DNA from 2 places in the Microbulbifer sp. CAU 1566 genome. Region 2 is predicted to be linked to the other one. Evidence: predicted binding sites of a transcription regulator. Region 2 holds the regulator's gene; the other holds the start of a gene.
What was found. The regulator sigma-54, encoded in region 2, starts transcription at its own class of promoters, with help from an activator protein. The targets are predictions, from matches to a motif close to TGGCACANNNNTTGCNNT.
Positions count from the first base shown of each region.

Region 1 (3,866 bases), 260 kb from region 2:
CTGCCGTTCTCCAGTGCCGCCGCCATCAATGGCTGCGACGCCTCCAACTGGTGATCCAACAGTAACTGGCGAAATTGCTGGATGGGCAGAAAATCGTGAATGCCGTCGGTGGTTACACAATAAAGATCGCCCGCTTCCAGCGGCTCCTGCCGGTAATCCACCTCAATATGCGCATCCATTCCCAGCGCGCGACTCAAAAAAGTCCGCCCCGGACCCAGCGTGCGACTGTGATCCCGGGTCAGGCAATCCAGGTTGCCGTCCCGCAGCCGGTAAATCCGCGAATCCCCGATATGAATCAGATGGGCCGTAGAGCCTTTGAAAACCACCGCAGAGAAAGTCGTCAACCAACCCCGCTGTACCTCATCTGCACCACCGCTCTGCCGATACAGCCAACCATTCAGCGCATGCAGAACCCGCGCCGCCGCCTGCTTCACCGACCAGGAATCCGGCGTACTGTAATAATCGGAAATAAATCCACTCACCGCAGCCCGCGCCGCCGCACCACCCGCCTCGGCACTACCCACCCCATCCGCAATCGCCGCCAGCGAACCGCGATATCGCAGATCACTCCCGGTCGCCCGATAGATCGCCACCGCGTCGTCGTTATAAGCGCGCTGGCCACACTCGGTGGCGGTGGCAAATTCCAGATTTTCGGAATTGGAAGCCTGTTGATCGGAGTCGGGCACAGTGATGATTTCGCAGGTGGTGTTCATATCAAGCAACGTCGATCAGGGAAACACTACCGTCAGGCATTACCTCGGCCATCTGACCTTCCGGCTCTTCCAGGAACAGCAGCGTAACAAACCCAAGTACCGCCGTACCCGCAATCACCAGAAAGAAGGTCTCGTAAGAAACCATACTCAGCACCGTCAGGTAGAAAACCGCGCCCACATTCCCGTAAGCCCCCGTCATCCCCGCAATCTGCCCGGTCAAACGACGCTTGATCAGCGGCACTACCGCAAACACCGCGCCCTCACCAGACTGCACAAAGAAAGAGCACGCCATCGCGGCAGCCACCGCCAGATACAAGGGCCACTCGCTGTCGATCATACTCATGGTCAGATAACCCAGCGCCAGGCCCGCCGTCAGAATCAGCAGCGTACTCTTGCGTCCAAACCGGTCACTGATCAAACCGCCAGCCGGGCGCGACATCAGATTCATAAATGCATAGGCAGAAGCCAGCAGACCCGCCTTCACCGGATCCAGGGTAAAGGTCTCCGAGAAAAACAGCGGCAGCATCGAAATCACCGCAAGCTCGGAACCGAAAGTAGCGAAGTACAGAATATTCAGTACCGCCACCTGCTTGAACTGATAGCGATGGATCGGTTCCGGCAGCTTCACGAAAATCTCTTTGTTGATGTCGTAGCACTTCTTCGCATCAAACACATAAAGGGCTACCAGGGATACATAAATCACGATCGCCACCGGCATCGCCAGCATGCCAACACCGGCGGGGGACAGTTTCCAGGTCAGCAGCGCCAGTGCCGCGTACATGGGCACTTTCATGATCAGCAGCAGCACAAAATCCGACGGGCTGGAAACTTCCATACCGCCAATTTTTTTCGGCTTGAAGTAGGTGCCGCCCTTCGGGGTATCGGTAACCGAGCGGTAGTAAATCACACTGTACACCAGCGCCATGACACCGGTGAGGCCGATGGCATAACGCCAGCCCTCTTGCCCCGGAGTGTCGCCGCCGAACAGCAGCGCGATGGTGGGCAGGCTCATGGCCGCGGCGGCGGAGCCGAAGTTACCCCAGCCGCCGTAAATACCTTCCGCGGTACCCAACTGCTTGGCCGGGAACCACTCGGACACCATACGGATACCAATCACAAAGCCGGCACCGATAAAGCCCAGCAGGAAGCGGCCGATAGCCGCTGCGGTAAAGCTGTCCGCAATGGCAAAAATAAAGCAGGGGATACTGCCAATGGCCAGCAACAGGGAATAGGTCAGGCGCGGGCCGTATTTATCGGTCAGCATGCCGATGATTACCCGCGCTGGAATCGTCAGCGCCACGTTCAGGATCAGCAGCGTCTTCACCTGCTCGGAAGTGAGCGACAGACTGTCGGCAATGGCCATCAGCAGCGGTGCGTGGTTGAACCAGGCAAAAAAGGTAATAAAGAAAGCAATCCAGGTCAGGTGCAGCACCCGGATTTTTCCTTTAAAGGAAAACAGATTTAAAGAATCACTGGACATGGTCTTATCCCGTTAGTTTATGAATTGGATCTGCCTGCTTCTGCTGCGGCGCGGCCCAAATCGCGGGCATAAAAAAAGCCCACGGGGCAACCTGGCTGCCGCCTGTGGACTTCGGTGTCCGATCTATCGCATCTAGTGAAGGTGCGAGCGCTTCTAAAGCGATTGGTCCCAACCGGGTTGGCTTCCAATCGCGGCGCTTTTGCTCAATTTAAGTATTCAATATTTGTGCCATATCTGTGCCTTTTACCGTGCGGGCACTGTGAAAAGGCGCGAAACTGGTGCAATGGGTGTAAAACGTTAAGGCGTATTGAGTTCCCGATGGCGCATAAAGTCCAGGGTCTGCTGGTAGAGGTCTGAGCAGAAGACTTCCGCGGTATCGCTATCCACCGGTGCGATGTCATTGCACAGGGCCAGCAGTTCGCGGCCTTTCTTTTCCGTCGGGCGGCCGTGATCCGTCTGCGGGTGGGCGAACAGGTGCCAGTCGGGATTCCTGGTCGGGCTCTGCCCGCCGTGTGCGATCAATTCGTCGCCCAAGGAGAGGGCGATGGCAGATTCCGGCAGGTTGAGATATTCGGTGCGGGCGAGAATGCCCACGGCATCTTTGCGCTGGCTACGATCGCTCAGCCAGGCGCAGGCTTCCAGTAATGCGGCGCGCAGCGCCAGGTGTGTAGCGGGGTTGGCCTGGTGCCAGCTGCGGGTGACCGCCAGTACTTTTTCCGGCATGGCCGGCATCAGGGTATTGCTGGGGGTGGCAATCACGCCGATGCCTTCCTGAACCGCGAGGGTATTCCAGGGTTCGCCCACACAATAGCCGTCAATGTCGCCGCGACGCAGGGTGTCCACCATCTGCTCTGGTGGCAGCACCAGGATGCGCACATCGGTATCCGGATGTATCCCCGCTGCCGAGAGCCAGTGGCGTAATTGCAGGGTGTGGCTGGCGAAGGGATAGACGCTGGCAAAGGTCAGCGGTTTGGCATTCTGGTCGCGGGTGTCGATGTAGGATTTGAGTGCCGCGCCGATTTCCGCTGAGTCTGCACCCGCCGGTAACTCCAGCTGCTCGTAAAGCGTACGTGAAAGGGTGATGGCGTTGCCGTTACTGCTCAGGATCAGCCCGCTGAGCAGTTGCTCGTCGCACTGCGGCAGCGTCTGTTTCAGGGTCAGGGGCATGGGTGCAAGGATGGCTGCAGCGTCGGCCGCACCGCCGATCAACTTGTCGCGCAGGGTGGCCCAGGACGTTTCCTGCTGAAGTTCCACCCGCAGGCCATAGCGCTCGAATAACCCCAGTTCCTGGGCAATGATCAGCGGCGCACTGTCGCTCAGGCGTAGGTAGAGAAGTTTCAGGTTGGTTTTTTCTACTTGCAGACTGCTCACGATAGTTCTCTTGGAATTCTCAATATATTTGGGCGTGCACGGGCGGCAGAGAGTGTGTTACTTCGCTGCCGCCTGCAGGTGCGTGACAATTTGTTCCGCCACATTGCGCATGGTGGAATTACTGTTCATGGCCAGGGTGCGCAGGGTCTGGTGGGCGGCCTGTTCGCTGATATTTTTGCGGGCCATCAACAGGCCTTTGGCACGCTCGATAATTTTGCGCTCGTCCAGCTGTTGCTGGGTGCGCTCCAGAGACTGGCGCAGGTGTTGATAGCTGCGGAACTGGGCCATGGCAATTTCAATCG
Region 1 is NZ_JALNMG010000001.1:583,599-587,464, reverse strand. Features, by position in the region: gene M0G74_RS02510 (bifunctional protein-serine/threonine kinase/phosphatase) at 1-713, opposite strand, end outside; gene M0G74_RS02505 (NarK family nitrate/nitrite MFS transporter) at 715-2,193, opposite strand; gene M0G74_RS02500 (CmpA/NrtA family ABC transporter substrate-binding protein) at 2,491-3,564, opposite strand; gene M0G74_RS02495 (ANTAR domain-containing protein) at 3,622-3,866, opposite strand, start outside.
Region 1: the regulator sigma-54 is predicted to act here: its motif matches at 2,407-2,424, upstream of M0G74_RS02505 (NarK family nitrate/nitrite MFS transporter).

Region 2 (3,866 bases):
GCCGCGGCAGCGCTGTTGATGGCCAGCGCGTAGAGGTCGTCGCTGGTGGTGGCCTCACGCAGTTTTTCGCGCACACGGCTATCGCTGAACAGGGCGGCGATCTCGGCCAGGGTGTCCAGGTGTTCCTGGTCGGAGTCTTCCGGTACCAGCAGTGCAAACAGCAGGTCTACGGGCTGGCGGTCGATAGCATCGAAGTCGACTGCTGGCGATGTGGTGCAGAGGACGCCAATCGGGCGCTCGCAGCCGGGCAGGCGACAGTGGGGAATGGCCACGCCTTCACCGATGCCGGTGGAGCCCAGGCGCTCCCGGGCAACCAACTGGTTGAAGACGGTGTCGGAATCCAGATCGGGGTATTCTTCTGAGATCGCCTGGGCGATATTGAGCAGCAGCTTTTTTTTGCTGCTCCCCGCCAGGTGGCAAAGGCTTAGGCGGGGAGAGAGTAATGCTTCCAGTGTCATAACTTACTAATGATCTGGCGCAACCTGCCGGGCGTGAGCCCGCAAGTTGCCAGTTGTCTAACGGCTAGTGAAAACTACCGGTGACTGCGTAACTTTTCTTTGTGTTTCAGCAGCTGTCGGTCGAGTTTGTCGGACAGCGAGTCGATCGCTGCGTACATGTCCTCAGATTCCGAATCCGCAAAAATATCCTTGTTGCCGTTCACGTGAACCCGCGCCTCGGCTTTCTGGATAAGTTTGTCGACGGACAGAGTGACCTGGGCGTTGGTGATCAGGTCATTGTGGCGGGAGAGCTTGTCCAGTTTGGTCAGGCAGTAATCGCGAATGGCCGGAGTAACATCTACATGGTGGCCACTGATATTGATCTGCATGGAAATCTCCTCAAAGGGTACAACACATCCGGTGGCACCCCCGCACAGGGCGGCAACCCTACTAGGAAGTGCGCCAGAATGGAAGGATACACTCAATGTCTGGCCATTGGTTGTCCAGAAACTGACCGGGAGAGGGGTGTGGCGCCACCAGTTAGTGACTGGTCTGGTTAGACCAGTCGCTTTCGCTCGCTAGAGGAGGGTATTCCCATGGACTCGCGGTATTTGGCCACGGTGCGGCGGGCCACCTTGATGCCCTGGGCATCCAGCTCCTGGGTGATCTTGTTGTCCGACAGTGGCTTGCGTGGCTGCTCCGCATCCACCAGCTTGCGAATCAGAGCGCGAATGGCGGTGGAGGAGGCGTCCTCACCGGAGTCGGTGCTCACATGGCTGGAGAAGAAGTATTTGAGCTCGAATACACCGCGCGGCGTAAGCATGTATTTTTGCGTGGTGACCCGGGAAATGGTGGATTCGTGCATGCCGATGGTTTCGGCGATATTTGCCAGTACCATGGGTTTCATGGCTTCCGGGCCCTGCTCGAAAAACCCCCGCTGTTTATCCACGATACAGCTGGCGACCTTCAGCAGGGTTTCATGGCGGCTCTGCAGGCTTTTCAGGAACCAGCGTGCCTCCTGCAGATTGTCCCGCAGGTAGTTATTTTCATTGGAGTTGTCCGCGCGCTTGATCAGCGCCGCGTATGTGTCGTTGATGCGCAGTTTGGGGGTGGTTTCCGGGTTCAGTTCCACCACCCAGCGCTGTTCCCGGCGGCTGACGATCACATCCGGCACCACGTATTGCGGCTCTTCGCCGCCGAAGGCTTCACCCGGGTAAGGCGTGAGTGTCTGGATCAGGCGCATCACCTCGCCCAGCTGTATCTCGCTGAGGCGGGTGCGGCGGCTGAGCTGGCGGAAGTCCCGCTTGCCCAGTAAGTCCAGGTGTTGGCCGACAATCGCCTGCGCTTGGGCCAGCCAGGGTGTCTGCTCGGGGAGCTGGCGCAGTTGCAGTAGCAGGCTCTCGCGCAGATCCCGGGCACCGCATCCGACCGGTTCCAGGTGCTGGATGGTTTTCAGTACTGCCAGAACTTCATCGGTTTCTACGTTCAGCGCTGCGGCCAGTTCATCCAGATCGGCATCCAGAAATCCGTTAGGGGCAATGGCGTCGATCAGGGCTTCGCCGATCAACTTGTCGCCTTCGGTCAGTGGGGTGAGGTTCAGTTGCCACAGCAGGTGATCCTGCAGGCTCTCCGAGACCGCATTGCGCTGCTCCAGCGCATACTCTTCCGCCTCGCCGCCACTGTAGCTGCTGTTGGTGTAGATATCGTCCCAGCGGGTGTCGACGGGCAGGTCGTCGGGAATTTCCCCGTTCCAGTCGCCGTCCACGCCGGCTTCGGCCTGCGCTTCGCGGACGCTGTCGGCGTTGGCAGCTTCGCGCTCCTGGCGCTCGGAGGTGGCGGGGGTGTTCTGTTCCTGGGGGGCTTCGCCAGTGTGTTCTTCGAAGTCGGATTCCAGCAGCGGATTGCTATCCAGGGCGGACTGGATTTCCTGTTGCAGGTCCAGCGTCGACAGTTGCAGCAAGCGAATAGCCTGTTGCAACTGTGGCGTCATGGTCAGCTGAGTGCCGAGTTTTAACTGGAGTGACTGCTTCATAGGGAGTTTGCCGGCAGAAAAATCTGGCGTTGGGCCGCTGCGACAAATTTGATGCTTGAAGCGGCGGCGGAAAGCTCATTTCCTGCAGACTACCCCGGGGCAAAACGGAACTCAAGAGGCACGTTAAGCAATAAGTGTGCCGAAAAATTTCGTCCCTTTGGTCACTCTTTACAAAATTGTGATGGGCATCAGCCGAAGAGTGAGAAAAGCTGATGAATACACGTGATGGTGCTCAGATGGTGAATTCGTGTCCCAGATAGACGTCTTTCACCTGCTTGTTTTCGGCCACGTCTTTGGGGTTGCCTGAGGCGATGATATGGCCCTCACTGACGATGTAGGCGGTTTCACAGATATCCAGGGTCTCGCGCACATTGTGGTCGGTGATGAGCACGCCGATTCCGCGATCCCGCAGGTGACGGATGATCTGTTTGATGTCATTGACGGAGATGGGGTCCACCCCGGCAAATGGTTCATCCAGCAGCACGAAGGCGGGGTTGGTGGCCAGGGCTCGGGCAATCTCAACCCGGCGGCGCTCACCGCCGGATAGCGCCATGCCGAGGCTCTCGCGGATGTGCGTGATATGGAACTCTTCGAGCAGGGATTCCAGGTGCTCTTTGCGCTGGCTGCGATTGAGGTCCTTGCGTGTTTCCAGGATGGCGAGAATGTTGTCCTGCACCGACAGGCGGCGGAATACGGAGGCTTCCTGGGGCAGGTAGCCAATACCTTTGCGGGCGCGGCCGTGCATGGACAGCCCGGTGATGTCTTCACTGTCGATCATCACCTGGCCGTCGTCTGCCTGCACCAGCCCGGCGATCATATAGAAACAGGTGGTTTTGCCGGCGCCATTGGGCCCCAGAAGGCCAACTACCTGGCCACTGGACACGCTCACGGAGACATCCTGGACGACTTTGCGTTTTTTGTACTGCTTGGCGAGATGTAACGCTTTGAGCGTCGGCATAGTGAATTCCGGTATCTGGGCGGATGCAACCGCCTCGTCTTGCTGATGTTTGCTGTCGCGGGGCTTGCTGGTTGTGGCGTTACTGGCTGTTGTCCGAAGTTTTACCTTCCGGTTTCCAGATCATTTCCACCCGTTTCTTCTCCGACTGGCCCTGGGCCTTCATCTGTTCGCTGTTGAGGTCGTAGTCGATGCGTTCGGCAGACAGGGTGTTGCCGTCGCGATCCACGAAGGCTTCGCCGGTGAGCTGCAGTGCATCGCTCCCAACCAGGAATTCGATCCGCTGGGCGCGGGCTTTTACCGGGGTGGTGCTTTCTTCTACTTGCTGCTGGAAGTGCGCCGGCTTGCCGGTGGCTACCACCTTGTTGATCTCCCCCTGGGCGTTACCGTGGACTTCCACACGGTCGGCGCGTATTTGTAGCGACCCCTGGGAGATGACCAC
Region 2 is NZ_JALNMG010000001.1:325,711-329,576, reverse strand. Features, by position in the region: gene ptsN (PTS IIA-like nitrogen regulatory protein PtsN) at 1-458, opposite strand, end outside; gene raiA (ribosome-associated translation inhibitor RaiA) at 533-826, opposite strand; gene M0G74_RS01455 (RNA polymerase factor sigma-54) at 994-2,469, opposite strand; gene lptB (LPS export ABC transporter ATP-binding protein) at 2,702-3,427, opposite strand; gene lptA (lipopolysaccharide transport periplasmic protein LptA) at 3,507-3,866, opposite strand, start outside.